Regions from separate parts of the Calidifontibacter indicus genome, predicted to be linked through region 1. Evidence: predicted binding sites of a transcription regulator. Region 1 holds the regulator's gene; each other region holds the start of a gene.
The links. The regulator LexA, encoded in region 1, represses DNA repair genes until DNA is damaged. The targets are predictions, from matches to a motif close to TCGAACANNTGTTCGA.
Positions count from the first base shown of each region.

Region 2: DFJ65_RS09040 (alpha-ketoglutarate-dependent dioxygenase AlkB) is a predicted target of LexA. The motif match lies at 2,633-2,648, and genes of this name have one in related genera.
Region 3: DFJ65_RS10020 (HNH endonuclease signature motif containing protein) is a predicted target of LexA. The motif match lies at 1,929-1,944, and genes of this name have one in related genera.

Region 1 covers NZ_QTUA01000001.1:2,710,926-2,715,373, forward strand. Annotated here, with positions in the region: gene nrdR (transcriptional regulator NrdR) at 1-522, opposite strand, end outside; gene DFJ65_RS12895 (LysM peptidoglycan-binding domain-containing protein) at 920-1,300, opposite strand; gene lexA (transcriptional repressor LexA) at 1,600-2,322, shown strand; gene DFJ65_RS12905 (Sir2 family NAD-dependent protein deacetylase) at 2,333-3,208, opposite strand; gene DFJ65_RS12910 (LysR family transcriptional regulator) at 3,256-4,179, shown strand; gene DFJ65_RS12915 (winged helix DNA-binding domain-containing protein) at 4,238-4,448, shown strand, end outside.
Region 2 covers NZ_QTUA01000001.1:1,891,310-1,895,757, forward strand. Annotated here, with positions in the region: gene DFJ65_RS09030 (aminotransferase family protein) at 106-1,344, shown strand; gene DFJ65_RS17785 (hypothetical protein) at 1,341-1,895, shown strand; gene DFJ65_RS09040 (alpha-ketoglutarate-dependent dioxygenase AlkB) at 1,957-2,598, opposite strand; gene DFJ65_RS09045 (phytoene desaturase family protein) at 2,711-4,264, opposite strand; gene recO (DNA repair protein RecO) at 4,328-4,448, shown strand, end outside.
Region 3 covers NZ_QTUA01000001.1:2,101,155-2,105,602, forward strand. Annotated here, with positions in the region: gene DFJ65_RS10015 (hypothetical protein) at 1-325, opposite strand, end outside; gene DFJ65_RS10020 (HNH endonuclease signature motif containing protein) at 372-1,889, opposite strand; gene DFJ65_RS10025 (hypothetical protein) at 2,093-2,401, opposite strand; FMN riboswitch at 2,506-2,638, shown strand; gene ribD (bifunctional diaminohydroxyphosphoribosylaminopyrimidine deaminase/5-amino-6-(5-phosphoribosylamino)uracil reductase RibD) at 2,765-3,808, shown strand; gene DFJ65_RS10035 (riboflavin synthase) at 3,812-4,448, shown strand, end outside.

The sequences.
Region 1 (4,448 bases):
CTCGCCGGTGTCTTCGGCTCCACCCGCATCACCGTCGACGTGGCTGTCGCTGTCACCGGCGTCGGTCTGCTGCAGGTCTCGCTCGCTGCGCAGCAATGCGATCGCCGCCTCGAAGTCGTCGAGGTCGTCGAACGCCTGGTAGACCGAGGCGAACCGCAGATAGGCGACCTCGTCGAGGCAGCGCAGCGGGCCGAGGATCTCCAGACCGACGTCGTGGGCGTCGATCTCGGCGGCTCCCGCCGAACGGATGCCTTCCTCGACCTGCTGGGCGAGCAACGCGAGTTGGTCTTCGCTGACCGGGCGCCCCTGGCAGGCCTTGCGGACGCCGACGAGCACCTTCTGCCGGGAGAACGGCTCGCTCGCGCCGGACCGCTTGACCACCGTCAGGCTCGCGGTCTCCAAGGTGGAGAACCGCTTCCCGCACGACGGGCACTGGCGACGCCGCTTGATCGAGGTGCCGTCGTCACTGCTGCGGCTGTCGACGACCCGCGAGTCGTCGTGTCGGCAGAACGGGCAGTGCATGGTCACCTCCGGGTGGCGTCACGATCGATCAGAGCCCGCGATGGGCATAGGAATGCCCGGGCCGCGAGGCCTTTTCGGATCGATCTGGGGGTCGATTGTGGAAAACCGGTGTAGAAGTCCGTGGATCCTGTTGACTAGCTGGGGACCTACATGTGGACAACTTACAACGGTGTAACTACTAGATGTAGGGATGCTATTCCGGTCCGACCCCAAGATGCAACAGCCCCGGCGTGGCGAATTCGGCCCGCTCCGGCCGAGCCCGCAAATGCGCAGGTCACGGACTTGCAACACCTCGAAATCGATCGGGACACGCCTCCGCGACCGACCGAACGACGAGGCCCGGCGTCGACCGATCAGGTCGACACCGGGCCACGAGATGCACGTGATCAGCGCAGGCTCAGCGCGGGACCACCAAACGCTGACCCTCGCTCACCTGAAGGCTGTTGAGGCCGTTGGCGCGCTGGATGCGGTAGACGGCTTCGCCGACCGGCAGTTGCGGGTAGGCAGCGTGGGCCACCTCGGACAGGGTCTGCCCCGAGCGGACCACGAGTTCGGAGCTCGAGGAGCCGCCGGCGAACGCCTGGCCAACTCCCCACCCGCCACCGACGATGGCCGCGAGGACCAGGGCGGCCACCAGGCGCCGACCACGGATCGTCAGGCGCACAGCGCCCTCGCCGGCCGCCGACACCTGAGACTGGGCGGGCACGAGGTGCAGGTGGCGGCGCGTGCGCGGCTCGCGCCCGACGACCGGTGCATCCCAGTGAGCGACTGCACTCATGATGTTCTCCATCCCCGACGCCTGAGCGTCGTCCCAATGTTCGCTCGCACACGCGTGCGATAGAACGCCTGTACGATGTATAGCACGGTTGTTCGAAATAAACGAGACACGCGTCGTACAAATGTTTGATAACTGTGTGCGAGCGGCATAGCCTCTTTCCATGCTTCGCAGCCTGGCAGCGACCACCGACAACCTCCGTCGGCCGACTGTCTGACCGCAGGCACCAGCACCGCAGCTGGAGCACGACACGAGCACGACACGAGCACGGCCCCGGCGAGACGACGAAGGACGCAGACGACATGGCCAAGATCCACCAGTTGCCCGACGACGAGGGCGGCACCGCGCTCACGACCCGCCAGCGGAAGGTGCTCGAGGTCATCCGCAACTCGGTCGACCGCCGCGGTTACCCGCCGAGCATGCGCGAGATCGGTGAGGCGGTCGGTCTCACCAGCCCCAGTTCGGTCGCTCACCAGTTGTCGATGCTCGAGCGCAAGGGCTACCTGCGCCGCGACCCCAACCGGCCGCGCGCGATCGAGATCATCTCCCCCGATCACAACGCCGAAAAGCGCGGCGTGCGGGGTGGTTCCAGCGTCACCTCGGCCGACGAGTCCACGGTCGACGAGACCGGCGCCGGCGACCAGCGGCCGGCCGCGTCCTACGTGCCGGTGGTCGGGCGGATCGCCGCCGGCGGCCCGATCCTCGCCGAGGAGGTCGTCGAGGACGTCTTCCCGCTGCCCAAGCAGATCGTCGGTGAGGGCGATCTGTTCCTGCTGAAGGTCGTCGGTGACTCGATGATCGACGCGGCGATCTGCGACGGCGACTGGGTCGTCGTGCGTCAGCAGCCGACCGCCACCAACGGCGACATCGTTGCGGCGATGCTCGACAACGAGGCCACCGTGAAGACCTTCAAGCGCCGCGACGGCAAGGTGTGGCTGATGCCCCACAACCCCGCGTACGACCCGATCGACGGCGACCACGCCGTCATCCTCGGCAAGGTGACCGCGGTGCTACGCCGGGTCTGAGCTCCCGGAATCAGTCCCCGGATTCAGACCCGGAGTCAGTCCCGGGCACATCACCCAGCACGTCCCACACCGCCTCCTGCAGCACCTCGCGCAGGGGGCGGTGGACGTGTCGGGTGGCGATCTCCTCGGCCCGTGACCAGCCCGTGTTCATCAGCACGATCGGCACCTCGAGCGCGGCGGCCCGGCGGGCGAAGCGGTAGCCCGACATCACCCCGAGCGACGAGCCGACGACCAGCAACGTGCGACTTGCGGCGACGAGGTCGAAGCAGTGGTCGACGAGCGGTTTGGGCACCGACTCCCCGAACATCACGACGTCGGGCTTCAGCAGGTCGCTGCCGCAGGTCGGGCAGTGCACCAGCGTGATGTCGTGGATGAGCGATTCGTCGATGTCGACGTCGCCGTCGGGGCGCAGCGGAAGGTTGCGCGCACGCTCGGCATCGGCCGCGAACGCCGGGTTGAGCCGGGTGAACTCGCGCTGCACCCACTCGCGGTCGACGGTGCTGCGGCAGTCGAGGCAGATCGCGCGGCCGAGGTTGCCGTGCAGCTCGATCACCGTTCGGGATCCTGCGCGCTGCGCCAACCCGTCGACGTTCTGGGTGATCGTCGCGGCGAGCAGGCCGGCGCCTTCCAACCGGGCGAGATGGTCGTGTGCCGGGTTCGGTTCGGCGGTGCGAAACCGCGTCCAGCCGACATAGGAGCGGCTCCAGTACCGCTGCCGAGCAGCCGCACCCGCACGGAACTCGGCCACGGTCATCGGTTGCACGCGGCGCACGCCGTCCGGGCCGCGGTAGTCGGGCAGACCGGAATCCGTGGACAACCCGGCACCCGTCATCACGAGCACCTTGCCCGCACGCAGGCGATGAGCCAGGTAACTGCGGTCGTCCATCGGGTCCTTCGCTGGTCGTTCGGCGCGTCGCACGTACGCTAGTAGGCATGATCGACGCTGCCGGACTCCGGGTGATTCGTGCCATCGCTGACGAGGGCAGCTTCACCGCGGCCGCGTCGTCGCTGGGTTACTCCCAGCCTGCCATCTCCCAAATGGTGCGCCGCTTGGAGGAGCGGCTGGGCACTCCCCTGGTCGAACGACTCGGACGCAACGTGCGCCTCACCGAGGCCGGTGAGGTGCTCGCCCGCCATGCCGGCGCCGTCCTGGGCGCGATCAGCGCGGCCGAGTCGGAGGTGGCCGCGATCGCCGGTCTGCGTTCGGGCCGGGTGCGGCTGATGGCCTTCCCGTCGTCGTCGTCGACCCTGGTGCCGAAGGCGTTGTCGCTGGTGAAGAAGCGTTTCCCGCAGGTGCAGGTGACCTTCGCCGAGGGTGAGCCGCCGGAATCGTTGGCCGCGCTGCGCGCGGGCGAGTGCGACGTCGCGGTCGCGTTCACCTACGAGGGGCTCGAGCTCACGACCGACCAGCTCGACGACTTCGAGGTGCGTGAGCTGTTGCTCGACGACGTGCGCATCGCGCTGCCCCTCGACCACCCGCTCGCCGCCCACGAGAGTGTCGACCTCGCCGACCTCGCCCAGGCGCCGTGGATCGCGGGCTGCACCCGCTGTCGCGGCCACCTGCTCGCGTTGGCCGACGGCGCCGGGTTCGCCCCCGATGTCGCCTTCGAGACCGAGGACTACGTGGCCGTGCTCGGACTCGTGGCCGAGGGTCTGGGAGTCGCACTGGTGCCCGACCTGATCCTGCGTTCCGCCCCGAACGCGCGGGTGAAGGTGCTCCCGATCGACCCGCCGTCGCACCGCCGGGTCTTCGCGGTCACCACGCCCGACCTCACCCGGGTGCCCGCCGTGGCCGCCATGATCGACGCGCTCGTCGAGGCGGCACACGACCAGTCGTGCGTCGGTGCTCCGGCCTGAGCCGCCTCGCCGACCAGCCTCGCCGGTGCCGACAAGCTGACAACTTCGTGAAGGCACCGTGACGGCGCGCGTGGTCGACCGGCAGTGGGTGAACCGGCGCCGGCTCGCCGTCCAACGGTTGTCGTCGACCCCATTGCCGCACGCGGCGGACGCCGTCCGCCTGCTCACCTGTGTGCAGTCGCAGGACGCGCCTCTCGCCGCCCACTCGCTCGCGATGCGCTCACGGGACACGCGCTACGCCGAGGTCGTGGCTGCGCAGGCGCGCGGAG
Region 2 (4,448 bases), 820 kb from region 1:
GGGGGACACCGCAACCGGATTTCCGCTGCCCGGCTAGGGTGGCGGGGAGCCCCGGCTCCACCGGACTCGCGGCTCCACAGTCCCCGATCTGCAGGAGGTGCGCCGATGGGCGCGTTGTGGCACCCGTTCTCCGACATGGGAGCGGTCGAGAAGAACGGCGAGTTCGTCATCGCGCGCGGTGAGGGCGTGCACGTCTGGGACGCGTCGGGCAAGCAGTACCTCGACGCCACCGCCGGTCTGTGGTTCGCCAACGTCGGCCACGGTCGCAAGGAACTGGCGCAGGCTGCCGCCGACCAGGCGCAGACCCTCGCGGCCTACAGCACCTTCGGCGACTACGCCAATCCGCCGGTGATCGAGCTGGCCGAGCGCCTTGCCGGCATCGCACCGGTGCCGGGGTCGAAGACCTTCCTCACCTCCGGTGGCTCCGACTCGGTCGAGACGGCCGCGAAGATCGCGCGCCGCTACTGGTTCGAGCAGGGCCAGGAGTCCAAGCGCTACATCATCGGCCGCTCGAAGGCCTACCACGGCATGCACTACGCCGGCACCTCGCTCGGCGGCATCCAGGGCAACATCGAGGGCTACGGCACGCTCGTCGAAGACCAGGCGCACGTCGCCTGGGACGACGCCGAAGATCTGCGCGCCACGATCGAGCGCCTCGGCCCGGAGAACGTCGCGGCCTTCTTCGCCGAGCCGGTCATGGGTGCCGGTGGCGTCTACCCGCCACCCGAGGACTACCTGATGGCGGTGCGCAAGATCTGCACCGAGCACGACATCCTCTTCGTCGCCGACGAGGTCGTCACCGGTTACGGACGAATCGGTGGTGCTTGGTTCGCGTCCGCGAAGTTCGGTCTCGAGCCCGACTTCGTCACCACGGCCAAGGGCCTCACCTCCGGATACATCCCGATGGGTGCAGTGCTGGTGGCTCCGCGCGTCGCCGAGCCGTTCTTCGACCAGGACGCCGGACGCTGGCTGCGCCACGGTTACACCTACTCCGGGCACGCCGTCGCGGCCGCCGTCGCCAACGCCAACCTCGACATCCTCGAGCAGGAGAACCTGCTGGACGAGGCCGCTCGCCTCGAAGGCAGCCTCGCCTCCGCGCTGTCGCCGCTGGCCGACCACGACCTGGTCTCCGAGGTGCGCTGCGGCACCGGTGCTGTCGCCGCGGTGCAGTTGCACGAGGTCGCCAAGGCCGCCCCGGTGGTGGCGAAGATGCGTGAACTCGGTGTCGCGACCCGGGCGGTCGGTGCGGGCGGCGTGCAGTTCTCGCCGGCGTTCGTCATGACCGACGACGAGGTCGGGCAGCTTGCCGACATCACCCGGCAGGCGCTGGACGCCGCGCTGTGAGTGGGCAGCCGCCCTACGGCGGTCAGCCCGGGTATCCGCAGGGCGGGCCCGGTTACCCGCAGGGTCAGCCTGGTTACCCGCAGGGTCAGGCCGGGTACCCGCAGGGTGGGCCGCAGCCGGGTTGGCAGGGTGGTCAGCCGCTGTACGGCGGCCAGCAGTCCCAGCAGCCCGGCCCTCCCGGGTATCTGCACCTGACCATTCAGGGCAGCGCGGCGACGTCGAACATGCTCACGCCGAACGTGGTGATCGACGGGCGTCCTTACCCGGCGTCGTACGGATCGAACACCTACCCGCTGCCGCCCGGTCAGCACCACCTGGAGATCTACGCCCAGTGGATGCGCAAGTACGGGCAGGCCGAGATGGCGCTGAACATCATTCCGGGACAACAGGTTCCGGTCTTCTACCGGGCGCCGTTGCACCAGTTCACGACGGGCAGCATCGGCCACGAGAAGCAGAAGGCGAAGGGCAAGGGCTGCCTGTACGGGATCGGTGCGTTCTTCCTGGTGTTGATCCTGCTGGTCGTCGTGGCGGCGATCGCGGCGGGTTCGTGAGCCGGCTCGCTCGCGCCTAGCCGGCGCCCAGCTGTGGGTGGCCGGACGGCCGGCGAACCCGTCAGCGAATGCCGTGCGGGCGGAACTGCACGCTGATCCGTGGGCCGACGGGCTTGCTGCTCTTGGGAATCGCATGCTCCCACGTCCGCTGATGCGAGCCACCCATCACGACCAGATCGCCGTGCCCGAGGGTGAACCGGATCGACTCGCCCCCACCTGCCGGGCGCATCATCAGCGCGCGCGGTGAACCGATGGACACGATCGCGACCATCGTGTCGTGTGTCGACGCGCGCCCCTCGCGGTCGCCGTGCCAGGCGACCGAGTCGCGTCCGTCGCGATAGAGGCACATGCCCGCAGTGGTGAACGGCTCGCCGAGCTCGTCGGCGTAGTAGGTGGAGAGGGCCGAACGCGCCTGCTGCAGAACGGGATCGGGCCAGCGTTCGGTGGCGGAGTAGAACCGCAGGAGGCGCGGCGTGTCGACCTCGCGGTCGTACATCATCCGTCGCTCGCCCCGCCAGTCGACGCCGCCACTGCCGCCGGGCATCAGTCGGGCGAAGAGTTCATCGGCACCGGTCAGCCAGCCCGGCCGCAGATCCACCCACGCTCCCCGGGAAAGCGGCGTGCGGCGGACGGCGCCGGCGAGGGAGCGCAGTCCGACCTGTTCGACCTGGTCGAGCAGTGAACCCTGCAATGCATAGGACATGTGTTCGATGATACGCCGATCACAGATTCACGGCCAGTACATTTGTTCGATCGCGAGGCGAATCGATGGCGCCCTCGAGTCGGTCTGACCGGCGCCCGGGGCGAAGAGCGGCTCAGCCCTCCAGCACGGCTTGTGCTGCCGCGAACCCACCCAGGCCGCTCACACCGCCACCGCGCTGCGAGCCGGCGCCTGCCAGCAGCACTCCGTCGTACGCCGTCGCGACGCCCCAGCGCTGCGCCGCCGTCTCCAAGGGTGCGTCGTCGTCGACCCAGGGCCAGGTGAGCGGCGCGTGGAAGATGTTGCCGCCGGGCATCGCGAGCACGTCCTGCAGGTCACGCGTGGTCTTGGTCTCGACACACGGGTTGCCCGCACGGTCGCGCATCACGACGTCCTCGATCGGTTCGGCGAGCACCGAACTCAGCGAATCGAGCACGCGGCGCTGCAGGTCGTCGCGCATGGCGGCGCCGTCGGCGTCGTCGAGCAGCCGGTCAGGGGTCTGCAGGGTGAAGACGGTGAGCGTCTGCGCGCCGGACGCCTGCAGCTCGGGCGACAGGATCGACGGGTCGGTGATCGAGTGGCAGTAGATCTCGGCCGGCATCGGGTCGGGGACGGTGCCCGATTCGGCTGCGGTGTAGGCATTTTCGAGCTGGCTGTAGAGCTCGTTGATGTGGAACGTGCCGCCGAAGGCGGCCTGGGGAGCCACGGAGGTCTCCCGCAACCGGGGCAGGCGTGACAACAGCAGGTTGACCTTCACCTGGGCACCCTCGACCCGCTCACCGCGGGTGCCGCCGGCGAGTTGGTCGAGCACCTCCGGCGCCGCTGCCCACAGCACGGTGTCGGCGGTCGCGCGGTGCTCTACGCCGGCGGTGTCGTGCCAGGTGACGGCACCCTGCTCGACGCCGGTCACGGTGGCACCGGTGGTCAGCGTGGCGCCCGCGGCGCGTGCGATGTCGGCCAATTGGGTTGCCACCTGGCCCATGCCGCCGATCGGAACGTCCCAGTCGCCGGTGCCTCCGCCGATCACGTGGTAGAGGAAGCAGATGTTGTGCCGCAGATCGGTCTGGTGCGCCGAGGCGTACGTCGAGATGAGGCCGTCGGTGAGCACGACGCCGCGCACGAGGTCGTCAGCGAAGGTCGACTCGATGACCTCACCGAGCGGACGGTCGAGGAAGTCGCGGGCCAGCGCCGGGTCGCCGACGAGCCGGTCGATCTCGCCGCGTCGCCGCAACGGCTCGGTCATCGTGGGCCAGATCGCCTCGGCGAGTTTCGTTGTGCGCCCGTAGAACTCACCCCACCGGTCGAAGTCGGCCCCGGCGCCGACGGCCTTGAACGACGCCTGGGTCGCGGCGGCGTCCTGATGATCGACCAAGAGCCCGCGATCGCCGCCGGGCATCGGCGTGTAGGACGAGTAACGACGCCGCGCGAGCCGCAGCGAGAGCCCGAGATCGTCGATGATGCGGCGCGGCATCAGGCTCACCAGGTAGGAGTAGCGCGACAGCCGAGCACCCATCCCGTCGAACGCGTCCGCCGACACGGTGGCGCCACCGAGGTCGTCCTGACGCTCCAGCAGGAGAACGGACTTGCCCGCCTTGGCGAGGTAGGCGGCTGCGGTGAGGCCGTTGTGGCCCCCACCGACGATGACGACGTCGTGCGAGCTGCTGTGCATGGCCTCGATCCTAGGGGTCGGTGCCGCAGCCGCTGCGGCGGTTGGGGGACAATGGAAGGAGTTATGCCCACCTACAACGACGTCGCCATCGTGCTGCGCACCCACAAGCTGGGCGAGCACGATCGCATCGTCACGATGTTGCTGCGCGGTCGCGGCAAGGTGCGCGCCGTCGCCAAGGGGGTGC
Region 3 (4,448 bases), 610 kb from region 1:
TCTCCCGAGCCGTGATGTCGCCGATTGTTGCAAGATGGGCGAGCGAGCCCTGGGTGGCTCGGGCCAGCGCCGCGCCCAACTCGACGAACATGCCACGGCCCTCGTGGTGCGTCGCGAGCACCGCCACGGCATCGGCGCGCAGGACCGCATCAATCATCCCCGCCGCCATCGCGGCCGAACGCTCCGGCTGAGAAGAGAACTTCGCGACGAACGACATGTCGCGCGTCCAGTCGAGGGCGAGTTCGTGCCCAGCTTCGTGGATGAGGGCGTTCGCCTCGCGCACGAGGTCTGCTGCTTCCAAGGGTGCAGCGACGTAGATCAACATGTCGACCACCTTGGCCCTGACCACCGACAGGCCCAGCCAGAATGCGTCAGGCTGATGCAGTAGCGGCACCTTGGTAGTGCCAGGTGACGCCGGTGTCGGTGACGGTGGCGGTGAGGTGGTCGCGGTGGACGATGCGGTGGTGGGTGCTGCACAACAGTGCACTGTTCTCGAGTGAGGTTTCGCCGCCTGCCCACCACGACTCGACATGGAGAACCTTCACCCCACGAAGTTCTCCGCTCGTTCCTCGCTCCGATACTTCGCGGGGACCCCAAAAACACTCGCACATGACGGGTGGTCTGTCGCAGCCTGCGTAGGTGCAGTGTTTGTCGCGGTGGATCACGGCTCTTCGCAGCTCGTCTTCCACCAAGCGTCGTTTTCGGCCGAGGTTGAGTGGTTGGTTCTTGGATCCGAGGACCATCGGCAGGATTTTCGCGTCGCAGGCGAGTTGTCGCACGGTGTCGGGGGAGACGCCGGTGCCGGTGTCGGTGATGCCGAGCCCGGCGAGGATCCCGGCGAGGACGAGGAAGTCGATCGTGACGACCAACGTGGCGGATCCGCGGTGTTTGATCTCCCGGTCTGCGTCGACGGCTTCGGCGCCGAGACCCAGCAGCAACACCAGGGCGTCGGCGCGACGCTTCCCGGCGCTCCTGGGGTCGGGCTCACCCGTCTTCTGTGACGTGCCGTCGGGGCCCGGGGTGTGCCGGTGGTGCGGATCACCGCAACACGCTGATTTCGGTGATGGTCCGGCGAGCGAGTCGACGGCCTGCTTCACCTGTTCGGCGTGATCGGGTGAGAGGTCGGCGGTGAACCTGACCATCCCGTTCGGTTCATCCGACCAGGACAAGGACTCAACCTTCTGGTGTGCGTCTTCGGCCTGGTCGAGCACCTCCTCGCCGTACTGAGCGAGGATCCGTTTGGTGAGTTCCCGGATAGTTTTGGCGCCGGCGCCGACGTCGAGGGTGAGTAACCAGCCGTAGATCTCCTCCCGGGTCGCGTCCGGCAGAACCGCCTTGATCTTGTCGATGTTGTCGAGACAGGTTTTGGCGATGGTGGTGTTGATCCGACCGGACTGCAACGCCTCCGCCAACGGCGCGTTGAGGGGTGAGCGGACCGCGTCGGCGATCTTCGCGATCCGCGACGCGCGCAAGGGTTCGAGACCGCACCGCGACACCAGTTCGTCGCCCCACGCGTCCACCGAACCTTGAGGTTGGTCGAGCGGCACGAGTGGCCCCGCAGCACTGACGGTGTCGGCACCGAGCAGTGCGGTGGTGGACTCGCCGGTCGACAGCCGTCGCACCCACTGGGTCGCGTCAGCAGCGGTGGACCGGTACACCGCACCCCGCTCGACCGCGTCAGTCGTGACCGCGACAAGTGTCGCCTCGGTCTGCTGGTGCACCAGGGCGAGGGACCGGGCCAGGGAAGTGAGTTCGGCGTCCGTGAGGTTGCCGGTCAACTGAGCCAGCCGGGTCACCGCAGCCAGCGCGTCCGAGACCACCGCGGCGCAGGAAGCGGCTTCACCCGGATACGAGTCGTAGAACGGCTCAAGCGATTCGTTGGTGGTCATGCCGGCGCCTCCTCCCCAGGTGCTTTCGGACTACCTCAATCGTACGCCTGTTCGAACCTAGTGGGAAGGCTTTGCACAGCGAATTCTGCTGATGCACACAAGAATTCGATACTCTCCGGTATCCACAGCCCCCGCAAGAAGGCGGGTTTGTCCACAGGGGAGCGATGGCCAGCCGGGCCCCTGTGCACATCGGCTCACAAGGGTCAGAAGGTGCCCTGCGGCGGCCGGCCCATTGCATCGACCAGCGGTGTGACCGAGGAATCGGACCCGGCGGCGATGCCGTCACGAGCACCCAGGCGGTCGGCCTCGGTGCGGTGGGCGCTCACCTTGAACTTGCCGATCAGCGACGCCACCTCGATGGTGATGCCGACGATCTTGTCGAGCATGTCGACGAGGTCGAGATCGGGCGCCGAGCCGTCATGGGTCACAACGGACGCAAGTGGTTGTGCGACAACGAAATCGCGCATCACGTCGACGTCGGTGAGGGTGTCGTGGGCAGGCAGGTACGGCATGGCTCACATCAGACCACGGCTGACGAAGCGGCGCACCGCACCCGTCCCGAAGCGCGACACCCCCGGTGGCGGGTGTCGGGACGTCGGTGCATACTGACCGAAGAAACGTGCTCCGGGGTCAGTGAAACTCTGAGCCGGCGGTGACAGTCCGCGACCCGCGATCCTCGCAAGAGGTGAGCGGTTGACCTGGTGGAATTCCAGGACCGACGGTGAAAGTCCGGATGGGAGGCGCACGTTCGAGGTTTGCTTCGGCAGACCTCGAGCACGCAGGTACCCCTGCGGATCGACTGCGATCCGCGCGGGGTGTCCTGACGTACGCCAACTCCCCGGGTCACGTCCGACGACGGACGACCGGGAGAGGCGATGGCGATCACCACCGCAGACGCTGCCTTCCTCGAGGCTGCCCTCGAACTGGCGGCCCGGGGCCCCGTCGTCGACCCCAACCCGCGGGTCGGGTGCGTGCTGGTCAACGACGGCGCAGTGGTCGGACGCGGTTTCCACCGGGGCGCCGGCACCCCGCATGCGGAGGCCGCAGCCTTGGCGGACGCCGGTGAGAAGACCCGTGGCGCAACGGCTTTCGTCACCCTCGAACCCTGCAACCACCACGGCCGCACCCCTCCGTGCGCCGCTGCGCTCATCGACGCGGGGGTCGTGCGCGTGGTCTACGCGGCCGCCGACCCGTCGCACGCGGCGGCCGGGGGAGCGCAGCGGCTGCGCGCCGCCGGCATCGCCGTCGAGCAGGCCACCGACGACATCACCGACCACGCCGCACGCGCCGAAGCTCTCAACCCGGGATGGACCTTCGCCGCCCGACACGGACGCCCCCTGGTCACCTGGAAGTCGGCGTCGACCCTCGACGGACGGGTCGCCGCGGCCGACGGCACCAGTCGGTGGATCACCGGCCCGGCATCGCGACAGGAAGTGCACCGGCTGCGGGCCCGGGTCGGGGCGGTCGTCGTCGGCACCGGCACCGTGCGCGCCGACGACCCCGCACTCACCGTCCGCGACGTGCCCCACGACGGGCAGCCGCTGCGGGTCGTGCTGGGACGCAGCGATATTCCGAGCAGCGCGAAGATCTTCGACGACGCTGCCGAAACGCTCGTGATCCCCACCCACGACCCGGCGAAGGCGCTGGAGCAACTGCACGAACGCGGTATCCGCCACGTGCTGCTCGAGGGCGGCCCGACCCTCGCGGCGGCCTTCCTCGCGGCCGGTCTGGTCGACGAGATCCACGCCTACCTCGCGCCGGTGCTGCTCGGCGCCGGCGCGCACCTGCTCGGCGACCTCGGCATCGGCACCATCGCCGACGGCCAGCGCTGGCACCTCGACGACGTCGCCAGGTTCGGCGACGACGTCCGCCTGATCATGTCCCGCACTTCACCCAACCGTCCCGCACGAGAGGACTGAACGATGTTCACCGGAATCATCGAGGAGGTCGGCACCGTCGAGCAGATCGACCGAGTCGGCGACTGCGCCCGGCTCACGATCCGGGCCGACGAGGTGCTCAGCGACGCCAAACACGGCGCCTCGATCGCGGTCGACGGGGTGTGCCTCACGGTCACCGAGTTCGACACGCAGCGGTTCACCGTCGACGTGATGGCCGAGACCCTGCGGTGCACCCACCTCGGCGACCTCGTCGTCGGCGGGAAGGTCAACCTCGAACGCGCCATGCGCGCCGACGGACGGTTTGACGGACACATCGTGCAAGGTCACGTCGACGGCACCGGCCAGGTGCTCGAGATCGAGCCCAGCGAACACTGGACGAACCTCACGATCGCCGTGCCCGCACAGGTCGGTCAATACGTCGTGCCGAAGGGATCGATCACCATCGACGGTGTCTCACTCACGGTTGCCTCCTGCGAAGAGGGCCGACTGACCGTCTCGCTCATCCCGACCACCTTGGCGCTGACCACGTTGGGGGACAGGTGGATCGGCGACCCGGTGAACCTGGAGGCCGATGTGCTGGCGAAGTACGCCGCCCGCCTGCTGGGCGGGCTCGACCGCGCCGCCCCGACCGACGACCTCGCGACGCAAACCCCGACGCTGC